Regions from separate parts of the Pseudomonas sp. PME37.24/006 genome, predicted to be linked through region 1. Evidence: predicted binding sites of a transcription regulator. Region 1 holds the regulator's gene; each other region holds the start of a gene.
The links. The regulator sigma-54, encoded in region 1, starts transcription at its own class of promoters, with help from an activator protein. The targets are predictions, from matches to a motif close to ANTGGCATNNANNTTGCTNT.
Positions count from the first base shown of each region.

Region 2: glnA (glutamate--ammonia ligase) is a predicted target of sigma-54. The motif match lies at 2,526-2,545, and genes of this name have one in related genera.
Region 3: ACZ3GY_RS19275 (ammonium transporter) is a predicted target of sigma-54. The motif match lies at 1,323-1,342, and genes of this name have one in related genera.

Region 1 is NZ_JBVHNL010000001.1:360,147-364,801, reverse strand. It holds gene lptA (lipopolysaccharide transport periplasmic protein LptA) at 1-229, shown strand, start outside; gene lptB (LPS export ABC transporter ATP-binding protein) at 232-957, shown strand; gene ACZ3GY_RS01630 (RNA polymerase factor sigma-54) at 1,126-2,634, shown strand; gene hpf (ribosome hibernation-promoting factor, HPF/YfiA family) at 2,790-3,098, shown strand; gene ptsN (PTS IIA-like nitrogen regulatory protein PtsN) at 3,114-3,578, shown strand; gene rapZ (RNase adapter RapZ) at 3,596-4,453, shown strand; gene ACZ3GY_RS01610 (HPr family phosphocarrier protein) at 4,466-4,655, shown strand, end outside.
Region 2 is NZ_JBVHNL010000001.1:136,343-140,997, reverse strand. It holds gene typA (translational GTPase TypA) at 1-680, opposite strand, end outside; gene thiI (tRNA uracil 4-sulfurtransferase ThiI) at 854-2,308, opposite strand; gene glnA (glutamate--ammonia ligase) at 2,639-4,045, shown strand; gene ACZ3GY_RS00645 (DUF4124 domain-containing protein) at 4,216-4,655, shown strand, end outside.
Region 3 is NZ_JBVHNL010000004.1:687,194-691,848, forward strand. It holds gene ACZ3GY_RS19265 (trimethylamine N-oxide demethylase) at 1-172, shown strand, start outside; partial or broken gene ACZ3GY_RS19270 (methyl-accepting chemotaxis protein) at 634-1,177, shown strand; gene ACZ3GY_RS19275 (ammonium transporter) at 1,439-2,809, shown strand; gene ACZ3GY_RS19280 (hypothetical protein) at 2,858-3,037, shown strand; gene ACZ3GY_RS19285 (DMT family transporter) at 3,378-3,713, opposite strand; gene ACZ3GY_RS19290 (FMN-binding glutamate synthase family protein) at 3,779-4,655, opposite strand, start outside.

The DNA.
Region 1 (4,655 bases):
CGGCCTGACCATCCAGTACTTTGCTGCCAATGAGCGCATCGTACTGATCGACCAGGCCAAGGTGGTTCAGGAAGGCAACACCTTCGAAGGCGAGAAAATCGTCTATGACACCCAGCGACAGATCGTCAATGCAGGCCGCGCCACGGGCACCAATGTGTCGACGCCGCGCCCGCGTATCGACATGGTGATCCAGCCGCAGAAAAAACCCGCCGCTGAGCAGGGCCAATAACGATGGCAACTCTGAAAGCCCAGCACCTGGCCAAAAGCTATAAAGGTCGCCAGGTCGTTCGCGACGTAAGCCTGAGCATCGACAGCGGGCAGATCGTCGGCTTGCTCGGCCCCAACGGCGCCGGCAAGACCACCTGCTTCTACATGATCGTCGGTCTGGTTCAGGCCGATCAGGGCCGCGTACTGATCGACGATCTCGACGTCAGCCACCAGCCCATGCACGGCCGCGCCCGCGCCGGTATAGGCTACCTGCCTCAGGAAGCGTCGATCTTCCGCAAGCTCAGTGTGTCCGATAACATCATGGCGATCCTGGAAACGCGCAAGGATCTGAGCCGCGCGCAGCGGCTGCAGGAACTGGAGGGCCTACTGCAGGAATTCCACATCACCCACATTCGCGACAACCTGGGCATGAGCCTGTCGGGTGGTGAGCGCCGCCGTGTAGAAATCGCCCGCGCCCTTGCAACATCACCGAAATTCATCCTTCTCGACGAGCCCTTCGCCGGCGTCGACCCGATTTCGGTCGGTGACATCAAGCAAATCATTCACCACCTCAAAGCCAAAGGCATTGGGGTGCTGATCACCGACCACAATGTGCGCGAAACCCTGGATATCTGCGAGACCGCCTATATCGTCAGCGACGGCCAACTGATCGCCGAGGGCGACTCCGCTGCGATCCTGGCCAACCAGATGGTAAAGGAAGTCTACCTGGGCCACGAATTCCGCCTGTAACGGTTTTCCCACCGATGGGCATCCAGAGCCTGTTACCCCACGACATGGTCGTAATGAAATGGTAACGGGCTCTAGGCAAACCACTCGGGTTCAGGCATATAATTTGCTTCCTAGTGGCGCTTTGGCGCCCTGTCGTGGATTGCGCACAGACGCCAGATAAGGTCTGCAATGAAACCATCGCTAGTCCTGAAAATGGGCCAGCAGCTGACGATGACACCGCAGCTGCAACAAGCCATTCGCCTGCTCCAACTGTCGACTCTCGATCTGCAACAGGAGATCCAGGAGGCGCTGGAGTCGAATCCGATGCTCGAGCGTCAGGAAGAAGGCGACGACTTCGACAATTCGGATCCCATGGCCGACGGTGCGGAAAGTGCCACCACTGCGACTGCTCAGGAAGAGAAATTTCAGGAGCCGACCTTCCAGGAAAACACCCAGACCGTCGACAATCTGGAAGAAGGCGACTGGGGTGAACGCATCCCCAGCGAACTACCCGTAGACACAGCCTGGGAAGACGTCTACCAGACCAGCGCCAGCAGCCTGCCAAGCAATGACGACGACGAGTGGGACTTCACCACTCGCACCTCCGCCGGCGAGAGCCTGCAGAGCCATATGCTTTGGCAACTCAATCTGGCGCCGATGTCCGACAAGGATCGCCTGATCGCCGTTACCCTGATCGACTGCATCAACGCTCAGGGCTACCTCGAAGAAACTCTCGAAGAAATTACCGACGCCTTCGACCCCGAACTCGATGTCGAGCTCGATGAAGTCGAAGCCGTGCTGCACCGCATCCAGCAGTTCGAGCCTTCCGGCATCGCCGCCCGCGACCTGCGCGAGTGCCTGCTTCTGCAATTGCGTCAGCTACCGACCAGTACACCCTGGCTGAGCGAAGCTCAGCGCCTCACCAGCGACTACCTCGACCTGCTCGGCAGCCGCGACTACAGCCAGTTGATGCGCCGCATGAAGCTCAAGGAAGACGAGCTACGCCCGGTTATCGAGCTAATTCAGAGCCTCAACCCGCGCCCTGGCTCGCAGATCGAGTCGAGCGAGCCCGAGTACGTGGTGCCTGACGTGATCGTGCGCAAGCACAACGATCGCTGGCTGGTGGAGCTCAACCAGGAAGCCATGCCGCGCCTACGCGTCAACGCGCAGTACGCAGGCTTCGTGAAACGCGCCGACTCCAGCGCCGACAACACCTTCATGCGCAATCAGTTGCAGGAAGCACGCTGGTTCATCAAGAGCCTGCAGAGTCGCAACGAGACCCTGATGAAGGTCGCGACGCAGATCGTCGAGCATCAGCGCGGCTTCCTCGACTACGGCGACGAAGCCATGAAGCCGCTGGTACTGCATGACATCGCGGAAGCGGTAGGCATGCATGAGTCGACCATTTCCCGCGTCACCACCCAGAAGTACATGCATACGCCGCGTGGCATTTACGAGCTGAAATACTTCTTCTCCAGCCACGTCAGCACCTCCGAAGGCGGCGAATGTTCGTCCACCGCGATCCGCGCGATCATCAAAAAACTGGTCGCCGCGGAAAATGCGAAAAAGCCATTGAGCGATAGCAAGATCGCTGGTTTACTGGAAGCACAGGGCATTCAAGTGGCGCGCCGCACAGTCGCCAAGTACCGTGAATCGCTCGGTATAGCGCCTTCGAGCGAACGCAAGCGATTGATGTAAGCGCCCTTGTAGGGGCATCTCTAAAAACGTTGGCGAGGCAGTTAACGCAGCGGTAACAACGTAGGCAGTTTTTAGAGTTGCCCCGTAGCAAGCCCCAGTGTTCCTGCGGCAGGTCTATAGCCTGCCACTCACACACGGCAACAAGGAGAAGCGGTATGCAAGTCAACATCAGTGGACACCAGCTGGATGTGACAGACGCACTACGCAGCTACATCGAGGAAAAGCTCGGACGTCTCGAGCGGCACTTCGACAAGATCACCAATGTGCAGGTCATCCTGGAGGTCGAGAAGCTCAAGCAGAAAGTCGAAGCTACCTTGCATATCGCCGGAGGCGAAGTGGTGGCAAATGCCGAGCATGAAGACATGTACGCTGCCATTGATCTACTGACCGACAAACTTGACCGCCAACTCATCAAGCACAAGGAAAAACAGCTCGACCGCCAGCAGGGCGCAATGGCCCGCTGACCTCGTCCTTATCCTATGATCCGACTTGAAAATATCCTGACCCCCGGCCGTTCCCTCGTGAACGTGCCGGGCGGCAGTAAAAAGCGTGTACTCGAACAGATAGCTGCCGTGATCGCGAGCGACCTGCCCGATCTCGACGGCCAGACCATCTATGAAAGCCTGATCGCCCGGGAAAAACTCGGTTCGACCGGTTTTGGCAATGGCATCGCCATTCCCCACTGCCGCCTACCCGGCTGCAGCTCACCGATCAGTGCACTGCTGAAACTCAACGCTGCGGTCGACTTCGACGCCATCGATGGTGCGCCCGTCGATTTGCTGTTCGTGCTGCTGGTTCCCGAAGCAGCGACCGATGAGCACCTGGAACTGCTGCGCCAGATCGCCAGCATGTTCGACCGCGAGGACGTTCGCGAGCGGCTGCGCCAGGCTCAAGACAGTGAATCGCTGTACCAGACCGTAGTGAACGTGCAGAACGGCCAATAGCCCTACAGGATTAGCCCATGCGCCTGATCATCGTCAGCGGCCGTTCCGGCTCGGGCAAGAGCACCGCTCTCGACGTGCTCGAGGACAACGGTTTCTATTGCATCGACAACCTGCCTGCCGGCCTGCTTCCGGAGCTGGCCGAACGGGCGTTGTTGCATACCGAGCTGTTGCACCCACAAGTGGCGGTATCGATAGACGCACGCAACCTGCCTAGCCAGCTCAAGCGCTTTTCCGAACTGCTTGATGAAGTGCGCGGCCGCAACATCCGTTGCGATGTCCTGTATCTGGACGCCAGCGAAGAAACCCTGCTCAAGCGCTTTTCGGAGACGCGCAGACGTCACCCGCTGACCAACGACCAGCGCTCGCTGGCCGAAGCCATGGTCGACGAGACCAAACTACTGAGCCCGATCATCGACCGTGCCGATCTGAAGATCGACACCACTCACCTGAATCTCTACCAACTGCGCGACACCCTCAAGCTGCGCCTGCTCAACCAGCCGGAACCGGGTACCGCCTACCTGATCGAATCCTTCGGTTTCAAACGGGGGATGCCGGTGGATGCAGATCTAGTGTTTGACGTGCGCTGCCTGCCCAATCCCTACTGGAAACCCGAACTGCGTGACTTCACCGGCCTCGAGCAGCCGGTCGAGGAATACCTGGCAGCCCAGGAGGACGTCCAGGACATGTACCAGGACATCTTCACCTATCTGCACAAGTGGCTGCCGCGCTTCGCTGCCAGCAACCGCTCTTACGTTACCGTTGCGATCGGCTGCACGGGCGGCCACCATCGCTCGGTGTACCTCGCCAACCGCCTGGGGCACGCCCTCAAACCGCTGCTGAAGAATGTTCAGATCCGCCACCGCGACCTCAGTTAAGGAATTGCCGCGATGCCCGCCTGTGAAATCACCATCATCAACAAACTCGGCCTGCACGCGCGCGCGGCCGCCAAGTTCGTCGGGGTCGCGGGGCGTTTTCCCTGCCAGGTGAGAATCGGGCGTAGCGTCGAGAGCCTCGTAGATGGCAAGAGCATCATGGCGGTGATGATGCTCGCCGCCGGCAAGGGCACCATCGTGCACC
Region 2 (4,655 bases), 220 kb from region 1:
GCGATACGACCCACGCCGATGATGCCCAGGAAGCTGTTGTAGTCCAGTGCCGAGATTTGCATCTGGAACGGGCCGTCACGGTCAACTTTCGGCGCAGGTACGTTGTCGACGATCGACTGGTACAGCGGAGTCATGTCTTCAGCCATTTCGGTATGGTCAAGACCGGCAATACCGTTCAGGGCCGAGGCGTAAACGACTTTGAAGTCCAGCTGTTCTTCGGTGGCACCGAGGTTGTCGAACAGGTCGAAGATCTGATCCAGAACCCAGTCAGGACGCGCGCCTGGACGGTCGACCTTGTTGATCACCACGATCGGACGCAGGCCGGCTTCGAAGGCCTTCTTGGTCACGAAACGGGTTTGCGGCATCGGGCCGTCTTGAGCATCGACCAGCAGCAGTACGGAGTCGACCATCGACATCACGCGCTCTACTTCACCGCCGAAGTCGGCGTGGCCGGGGGTGTCGACGATGTTGATGTGGTAGCCGTTCCAGTTGATCGCGGTGTTCTTCGCGAGAATGGTAATGCCACGCTCTTTTTCCTGGTCGTTGCTGTCCATCACGCGCTCGTCGTTGAGCTCGTTGCGCTCCAGGGTGCCGGACTGGCGCAGGAGCTTGTCAACCAGGGTGGTTTTGCCATGGTCAACGTGGGCAATGATGGCGATGTTACGTAGATTCTCGATCACAGTAGTGGTCTCGTAGGTTGGGTCGGGCTACCCAGCAGTTGCATTCAGCGGCCCAACGCGAAAAATCGGGATTAAGGATAAAGGCAGAACGTTAACAATGTGTGGCGACAATGCCGCCGCGAATCGGGTCGGGAGGTCGGTGGCGGATACTGCCGCCATTCAGCCCAGGCGTTTTATGCCGGACGATAAACGCGCACATTGGCATGTCCCTCGCTCAGCAGGTGATGAGCATGCAAGCGGCTCATCACGCCCTTGTCGCAGTAAAGGAGGTACTGGCGGCTCGCATCCAGCTCCTTGAAACGGTTGTTCAGTGCATAGAACGGCATGGCCTGCACGTCTACGCCAGCCAGTTGCAGCGGCTCGTCCTCGACCAGATCCGGGTGACGGATATCGATGACCACATGGCTGGGCAGTGCCTCGGCCAGTTCCTCGACCTGAATATCCTGGCCCAGCTCTTCGATCACCCGGTCTATCGGCAGCAGGCGCGCCCGCTCCAGCGCACGCTCGAGTACCGCCATGTCGAACTGTTCTTCTTCGTACACGACACGCTGCGGCTTGGCCTTGGTGGTCGGGTTCACCGAGATCACGCCGCAGTACTCAGGCATGTGCCGGGCGAACTCGGCGGTGCCGATGGCCTCGGCGGTGTCGATGATGTCCTGCTTATGACTGGCGATCAGCGGGCGCAGCACCAGCTTGTCGGTGACCGAATCGATCACCGAGAGGTTTGGCAGCGTCTGGCTGGATACCTGGCTGATCGCTTCGCCGGTCACCAAGGCGTCGATCTGCAGACGCTCGGCCAGCTGGCTGGCGACGCGCAGCATCATACGCTTGAGGGTCACACCCATGTAGCTGTTGTCGACCTTGCCGAGAATCTCGCCGAGCACTTCCTCGAACGGCACGCTGATGAACAGCACGCGCTGTGAGCGACCGTACTTCTGCCACAGATAATGGGCGACTTCCATCACACCCAGTTCGTGGGCACGACCACCGAGATTGAAGAAGCAGAAATGGGTCATCAACCCGCGGCGCATGATCTGGTAAGCAGCAACGGTGGAGTCGAAACCACCGGACATCAGCACCAGGGTCTGCTCCAGCGAACCCAGCGGATAACCACCCATGCCCGGATGCTGATGATGAATGACGAACAGGCGCTGATCGCGGATCTCGATGCGAACTTCGATCTCCGGCTTCTTCAGGTCGATACCGGCAGCGCCACATTGCTGGCGTAACTGACTGCCGACATGACGCTCGACATCGATAGAGGAGAACGAATGCCGGCCACCGCGCTTGCAGCGCACCGAAAAGATCTTGCCTGGCAGCAGGTCACCGTAATGAAGCTTGCACTTTTCGACGATATCGTCGAAGTCGCCCAACGGGTACTCGTCGATCTGCAGGAAATGCACGATGCCCGGCACGCAGCTCAGTCGCTCGACGAGCTCGTGCAGAAGCTTGGGCTCGGTGACCTCGGTCTTCACTTCCAGATTGTCCCAGACACCGGTCACCTGCAGTTGCGGATCGAGATCACGCGTGACTGCACGGATGTTCTTGGCCAACTGCCGGATGAAGTTCTTGCGAACCGGCGGGCTCTTGATGGTGATTTCTGGGAAGACTTTGACGATCAGTTTCATGGGAGCAAATGTCGGGCACCAGTGCCTGAAAAACAGGGGCGCGGATTATAGCGGGAATTGCTCAAGCTTTGATCAAAAATCCTAAAACATTCCTAGCGCGCACCAAATAAGAGCACAGCATCATTAATTCGCACCAATAGAGAGCCCTCATGCACCTCGTCAATGCGAGGATACCCGCGCCAGCGCTGGTTTTCAGGGCATGAGCCCATCACGGGGCACTGGCATGCAAATTGCTCCCTTGTGAGGCAGGGTGTCCTGGCAGACCATCTTGCCCGGCGTCACGAACTCAAAGAAGGGTTAATAGAAGACCCTATCCACCTGGAGGACAACATGTCTAAGGCTGTTCAACTGATCAAAGAACACGACGTGAAGTGGGTTGACCTGCGCTTCACCGACACCAAGGGCAAGCAGCACCACGTGACCATGCCGGCCCGTGATGCCCTGGACGACGAATTCTTCGAAGTCGGCAAGATGTTCGACGGCTCCTCCATTCATGGCTGGAAAGGCATCGAAGCCTCCGACATGATCCTGCTGCCGGACGACAGCACTGCCGTGCTCGACCCATTCACCGAAGAGCCGACCCTGATCCTGGTCTGCGACATCATCGAGCCGAGCACCATGCAAGGCTACGATCGTGACCCGCGCTCGATCGCTCGTCGCGCCGAGGAATACCTGAAGACCACCGGTATCGGTGACACCGTATTCGTTGGCCCGGAGCCTGAGTTCTTCATCTTCGACGAAGTGAAGTTCAAGTCCGATATCTCCGGTTCCATGTTCAAGATCTACTCCGAACAAGGTTCCTGGATGACCGACCAGGACGTCGAAGGCGGCAACAAGGGCCACCGCCCTGCCGTAAAAGGCGGCTACTTCCCAGTTCCGCCGTGCGACCACGACCACGAAATCCGTACTGCCATGTGTAATGCCATGGAAGAAATGGGCCTGGTCATCGAAGTTCACCACCACGAAGTGGCGACTGCCGGTCAGAACGAAATCGGCGTGAAGTTCAACACCCTGGTAGCCAAGGCTGACGAAACTCAGACCCTGAAGTACTGCGTGCACAACGTGGCCGATGCCTACGGCAAAACCGCTACTTTCATGCCGAAGCCGCTGTATGGCGACAACGGTTCGGGCATGCACGTACACATCTCGGTTTCCAAAGACGGCAAGAACACCTTCGCGGGTGAAGGCTATGCCGGCCTGTCCGAAACCGCCCTGTACTTCATCGGCGGCATCATCAAGCACGGTAAGGCCCTGAACGGCTTCACCAACCCGTCGACCAACTCCTACAAGCGTCTGGTTCCAGGCTTCGAAGCGCCGGTCATGCTGGCCTACTCGGCTCGTAACCGTTCCGCCTCGATCCGTATCCCGTACGTTTCCAGCCCGAAAGCCCGCCGCATCGAAGCTCGCTTCCCGGATCCGGCTGCCAACCCGTACCTGGCCTTCGCAGCTCTGCTGATGGCCGGCCTGGACGGCATCCAGAACAAGATCCACCCTGGCGACGCTGCGGACAAGAACCTGTACGACCTGCCGCCGGAAGAAGGCAAGCTGATCCCGCAGGTTTGCGGCAGCCTGAAAGAAGCCCTGGAAGAGCTGGACAAGGGCCGTGCGTTCCTGACCAAGGGCGGCGTATTCTCCGACGACTTCATCGATGCCTACATCGAGCTGAAATCGGAAGAAGAAATCAAAGTGCGCACCTTCGTGCACCCGCTGGAATACGACCTGTACTACAGCGTCTAAGCCAGCCTCGCTGCAGATAGCAGCGCGATAAAAACCTCCCCGGTTCTGCCGGGGAGGTTTTTTTATGGCTCGCATTTCATGGGCGAGTGCAAATCCTTGGCGCGGCGCGCTTGCCAGTACGCCGCCGCAGTGCAAGGCTATCGACATTATCCAGATCGGAGACCGGCCCAATGCGCCGCACGCTCGCTTGCCTGTTGCTGATACTGGCCCTACCGGTCAGCGCACAGATCTACAAGTACACCGATGCCAATGGCAACACGGTATTCACCAATCAGCCACCTGAGGGCACCAAGGCCGAGAGTGTCGAGCTGAAGCCGATCAATACCACGGAGCCGGCAGCCGCGCCTGCGCAGCCCAGCACGCCCAGAATGAGCGAGATGCCCCAGAACCCTTATCAGGTGCTCGAGCTGCGAGACCTGCCCAACGACGAAGCAATGCGCGCCAACAACGGCACCTTCTCGGTCGGCGTTACCATCGAGCCACGCCTGAGCCCAGGCCATAGCCTGCAACTGATACTGGATGGAAAACCCTACGGCCCGCGTAGCAACGTGCCACGCCTGCAACTGAACGAAATTGATCGAGGCGAACACAGCTTGTCGGTTGCCGTCAT
Region 3 (4,655 bases), on a different contig from region 1:
CTCACCGGTACTGGGCCGCAACATCGCCCTGTGTCGCCTGGATGTCGGCTACTGCGAGCCCGGTACCGCCGTCGAGATAGGCAAGCTCGACGGCCAGCAGAAGCGCATCCGCGCCGAGGTCAGCGCCAGCACTGTCGCCTACGACCCGGACAAGAGCAGGGTGCGGGCCTAACCGAACCGGTTGTGGAAAGAGAATTGCTTGGTGATGGCCATTCGATCTCACGGAGGTGGCCCATGTGGTTCAGCAATGCATCCCGAAACCTGGCCGATGAACTCAGCCAGTGGCTCAACCGCCTGTTCGACGGCCAGCCCGGCGCGGCCGCCGCACAACCGCATCTGCAGCGCGACGCCCGACTGCTCAGCAGCCTGCAACGGCTGCAGCGCGACTGGGACGAGTTGCAACGCATCCGCCAGCAGGCCGAATGCCAGGCGCCGCCACCCTGCAGTGCAGAAGAGTACGCCGCACTCCGCGAAGACCTCGCCGAGGCCCGGGCGCAGATCGGCGCACTCATCCACGAACGTGACCACAGCCAGCAGCGCCTGCACGAGCTGGAGGCCGAGCGCGCCCATTGGGACGAAGAACGCCAGGTCTGGGAACTGACCAAACGCACCCTGACCGAAGGCAGCTGGGCGATGAACGTGGTGGCCGGCGACCCTGACCACCCGCAGAACCTGATTCGCTGGTCAGAGCAGTTCCGCGAGCTGATCGGCTACAGCGCCCAGGAATTTCCCGATGGCTGGGACAGCTATTTCAAGGTGGTCAACGCCGATGACCTGAAACAGGTCATGCAGGCCTTCAATGCCTCGATGGTCGACACCGGCGGTGATGGCTTCTACGCCGTCGAATACCGCATGCGTCACAAGACCCGTGGCGAGGTCTGGTACCGCGAACGCGGCCGCTGCCTGCGCAACGCCCAGGGTCAGTTGCTGTATGTCACCGGCGCTGTGCGCGAGATCAGCGACGAGAAAACCGCCGCCACGCTGCACCAGCGCGAACAGGCCAACATCCAGGCCACCTACACGCAGATCGCTCAGGTCGCCGGGGGGATTCGCAGCATTGCCGAGCAGACCAACCTGCTAGCGCTCAACGCCGCCATCGAAGCGGCACGGGCTGGCGATCAGGGGCGCGGCTTCGCCGTGGTCGCCGATGAAGTGCGCAATCTGGCGCGACGAACGCAGGACTCGGTGCAGCAGATCCAGGGCATGTTGCAGAAGGAACGCTCGGGCGAACCATCTTCAGGCGAGGGCTACTGATCGTGAGCAAAAAAAGGGCACTGCAACCCCTTCTACGCCGCAGACAGCAAGGGCTGGAGCCCTTTAGGACTGGCACACTCATTGCTTTCCCAATAAGAACATTTGTTTATCCGCAATAAAATACTTTCGACTCGACCTGCCTGCGCACCACTTATTCCAATAAACCGCTTTCGAGGATTCAGTGATGGAAGAACAGAAGACACCGCCTACGCTCGAAGAGCTGCAGGCCCTGATTGAAATGACCAACACGCTGAACATGGAAATGTTCTATTGGTGGTGTACCGCACTGATGATCTGCATCCACGCAGGTTTTCTGTCTTACGAGATCGGCGCCTCGCGCCTGAAGAACGCCCTGGCGGCGGGCGTTAAGAACATCCTCGCCTTCGGCTTCATCGTGCCCAGCGTGTTCCTGCTCGGCTGGGCCGTTTATAACGCCTTCCCCGATGGCCTGGTGCCGCGTATGGACGCCCTGATGGCCGGCATGCCGTGGAGTCAAGCCATGGGCCCGAACATCCAGGACAACGCCACCGGCATTTTCTGGGGCGCCTTCGCGCTGTTCGCCGCCACCACCGGCTCGATCCTCTCGGGAGCGATCATCGAGCGTGCGCGGATGAGCGCATTCATCATCATGACCATCGTGCTCGGCGGCTTTCTCTGGCTGCTCGCCGCCGCGTGGGGCTGGCACCCAGAAGGCTGGCTGACCGTACTGTGGGGCTACCATGACGTCGGCGCGGCAGGTGTGGTGCACATGGTCGCGGGCTTCTTCGCCCTTGGCGTGCTGATCAACCTCGGGGCACGCATCGGCCGCTTCAACCCGGACGGCAGCGCCAATGCCATCGTCGGCCACAGCATGCCGATGTGCGTGGTCGGCCTGATGCTGATCATCGTCGGCTTCTTCGGCTTCCTCGGCGGCTGCATCATCTACAACTCCGGCGCTCAGTGGACCAACATCTATGGCCAACCGACCAACCTCTCCGCCTTCTCCTTCAACACCCTGATGGGCTTCGCTGGCGGCCTGATCGGCGCCTACCTGACCACCCGCGAACCCTACTGGATGATGTCCGGTGGCCTGGTCGGCATCATCTCGGTAGCACCCGGCCTGGATCTCTACCACCCCGGGCTGGCCTACCTGATCGGCATGGGCGTTTCGGCCCTGGCACCACTGGTCAACAACCTGCTGCTCAAGTTCAAGCTGGACGATGCCGTCGGCGCGTTCGCCGTGCATGGCTTCGGCGGTTTCGCCGGCCTGCTGATCAGCGGCATCTTCCTGGCCGGTTACCCGAACGTGAACGGTATGCCGGAGATCAGTTTCTTCGGCCAGCTCGGCGGCGCACTGGTGATGGCAGCGCTGGGCTTCTTCCCCGGCTACGGCATCTCCTACGCCCTCAAGAAGGCCGGCATCCTGCGCGTTCCGGCGCATGCCGAAGAGCGTGGCCTCGACCTGACCGAAGTGCCGGCCCAAGCCTATCCGGAGTGGAGCAGCATGTACGGGCAGAGCACCACGGTGGGTGGCAACTCCGCACAGCCGCCTCTGACTGCCGCCCCGGCCAAATGACCCCTGGCCGGCCGCGAGGGCGGCCGGCTCATCTCAAGGAGTATCGCCATGAGTATCACCACCTACGAAGGTGCCAGCGCTGTATTCACCTTCGCCGACAAGCCCGCCATCCTGATCTTCATCAGTTTTCTGGTGGCTGCCGTCAGCCTCTACGCCCTGATCGCGACGATCATTCACGAGAAGCACAGCTACGCGCTGCCTGATGAAGAACTCGACAAGCTGAAATAACCCTTCGACCGGCGGCAACCGCCGCCGGTCATCCCCCAGCCCCTCCACTCTTTCGAAGCCACCGCTCGCGAGTTATCCGCAGCGAGCAGCTTGACGGCGCATCGCCTTCACACAACGAACGTCCTCTCGATGACGGCATCTGCCTGACCAGCCGCAGGGCTATGGCGGCCGACCAAGCGCCTTAGCGTCAACCAGGCAGTCGGTGACCGACAGGGGTGCAGCAGTGCATCAGGAGAATGTGCGAGATCTGATCATTGGTCGCAGACAAAGGCTGACGCATACCAGGAACGGCATGCCTTACAGGAGAAACTGCAGCCGTTGCGATTAGCCAGGCCTGCCTTCAGCTCACCGGGCTGAACAGCTTCAGGCCAGCCACCCCACAGATGATCAGCACCAGGCAAACGAGTCGCGCCAGCGTGGCGGGTTCGTTGAGGTAGACGATGCCGTAGATTGCCGTGCCGACCGCACCGATGCCGACCCATACGGCATAGGCAGTGCCCATCGGCAAGTAGCGGGCCGCAAGCGCCAGCAGGTACATGCTCAGGGCGATGAAGAAGATGCAGTAAAGGCTCGGCCAAAGCCGCGTGAAGCCCTGCGTACGAGGAATGGCAGAGGCGTACATCACTTCGCAGATGCCGGCGGCGAGCAGTGTCATCCAGGCCCAGGATGCAGTCATTTGAACTCCTTCAGGTGCACAAAAGCCGGCTTCTCTGCTTGAGAAAAGCCGGCTGATGGGTGTGATCAGTAACCCTGCCCAGGCACCCAGTTGGTGCCGGCCAGCGGTACCCGTGCCATGGCTGCAGACTCCACGGTCAGCGCCACCAGATCTTCTGGATCAAGGTTGTGCAGGTGCGACTTGCCGCAGGCGCGGGCCATGGTCTGCGCTTCCAGCACCAGTACACGCAAGTAGTTTGCCAAGCGTCGACCACCTTCGACCGGGTCGAGGCGTTTGGACAGCTCCGGGTCTTGGGTGGTGATACCGGCCGGATCGCGACCATTCTGCCAATCGTCGTAGAAACCGGCGGCTGAACCGATCCTCTTCAGCTCCTCGTCCAGGCGCGGGTGGTTGTCGCCCAACGCGATCAGTGCAGCAGTTCCAATAGCCACGGCATCGGCGCCCAGCGCCATGGCCTTGGCCACGTCGGCGCCGTTGCGGATGCCACCGGAGACGATCAGCTGAACCTTGCGGTGCATGCCCATTTCCTGCAGCGCCTGCACGGCTTGCGGAATGGCCGGCAGAATCGGGATACCAACGTGCTCGATGAACACTTCCTGAGTCGCTGCGGTGCCCCCCTGCATACCGTCGAGGACGATCACGTCAGCACCGGCCTTCACCGCCAGCTTGACGTCGTAATACGGGCGGCTGGCGCCGATCTTCACGTAGATGGGTTTTTCCCAGTCGGTGATTTCGCGCAGTTCGGCGATCTTGATCGCCAGGTCGTCCGGCCCCGTCCAGTCCGGGTGGCGACAGGCGCTGCGCTGATCCACGCCAATTGGCAGGGTACGCATGCCGGCGACTCGCTCGGTGACCTTCATGCCGAGCAGCATGCCACCGCCGCCAGGCTTGGCCCCCTGGCCGAGGACGATCTCGATGGCGTCGGCCTTGCGCAGGTCGTCG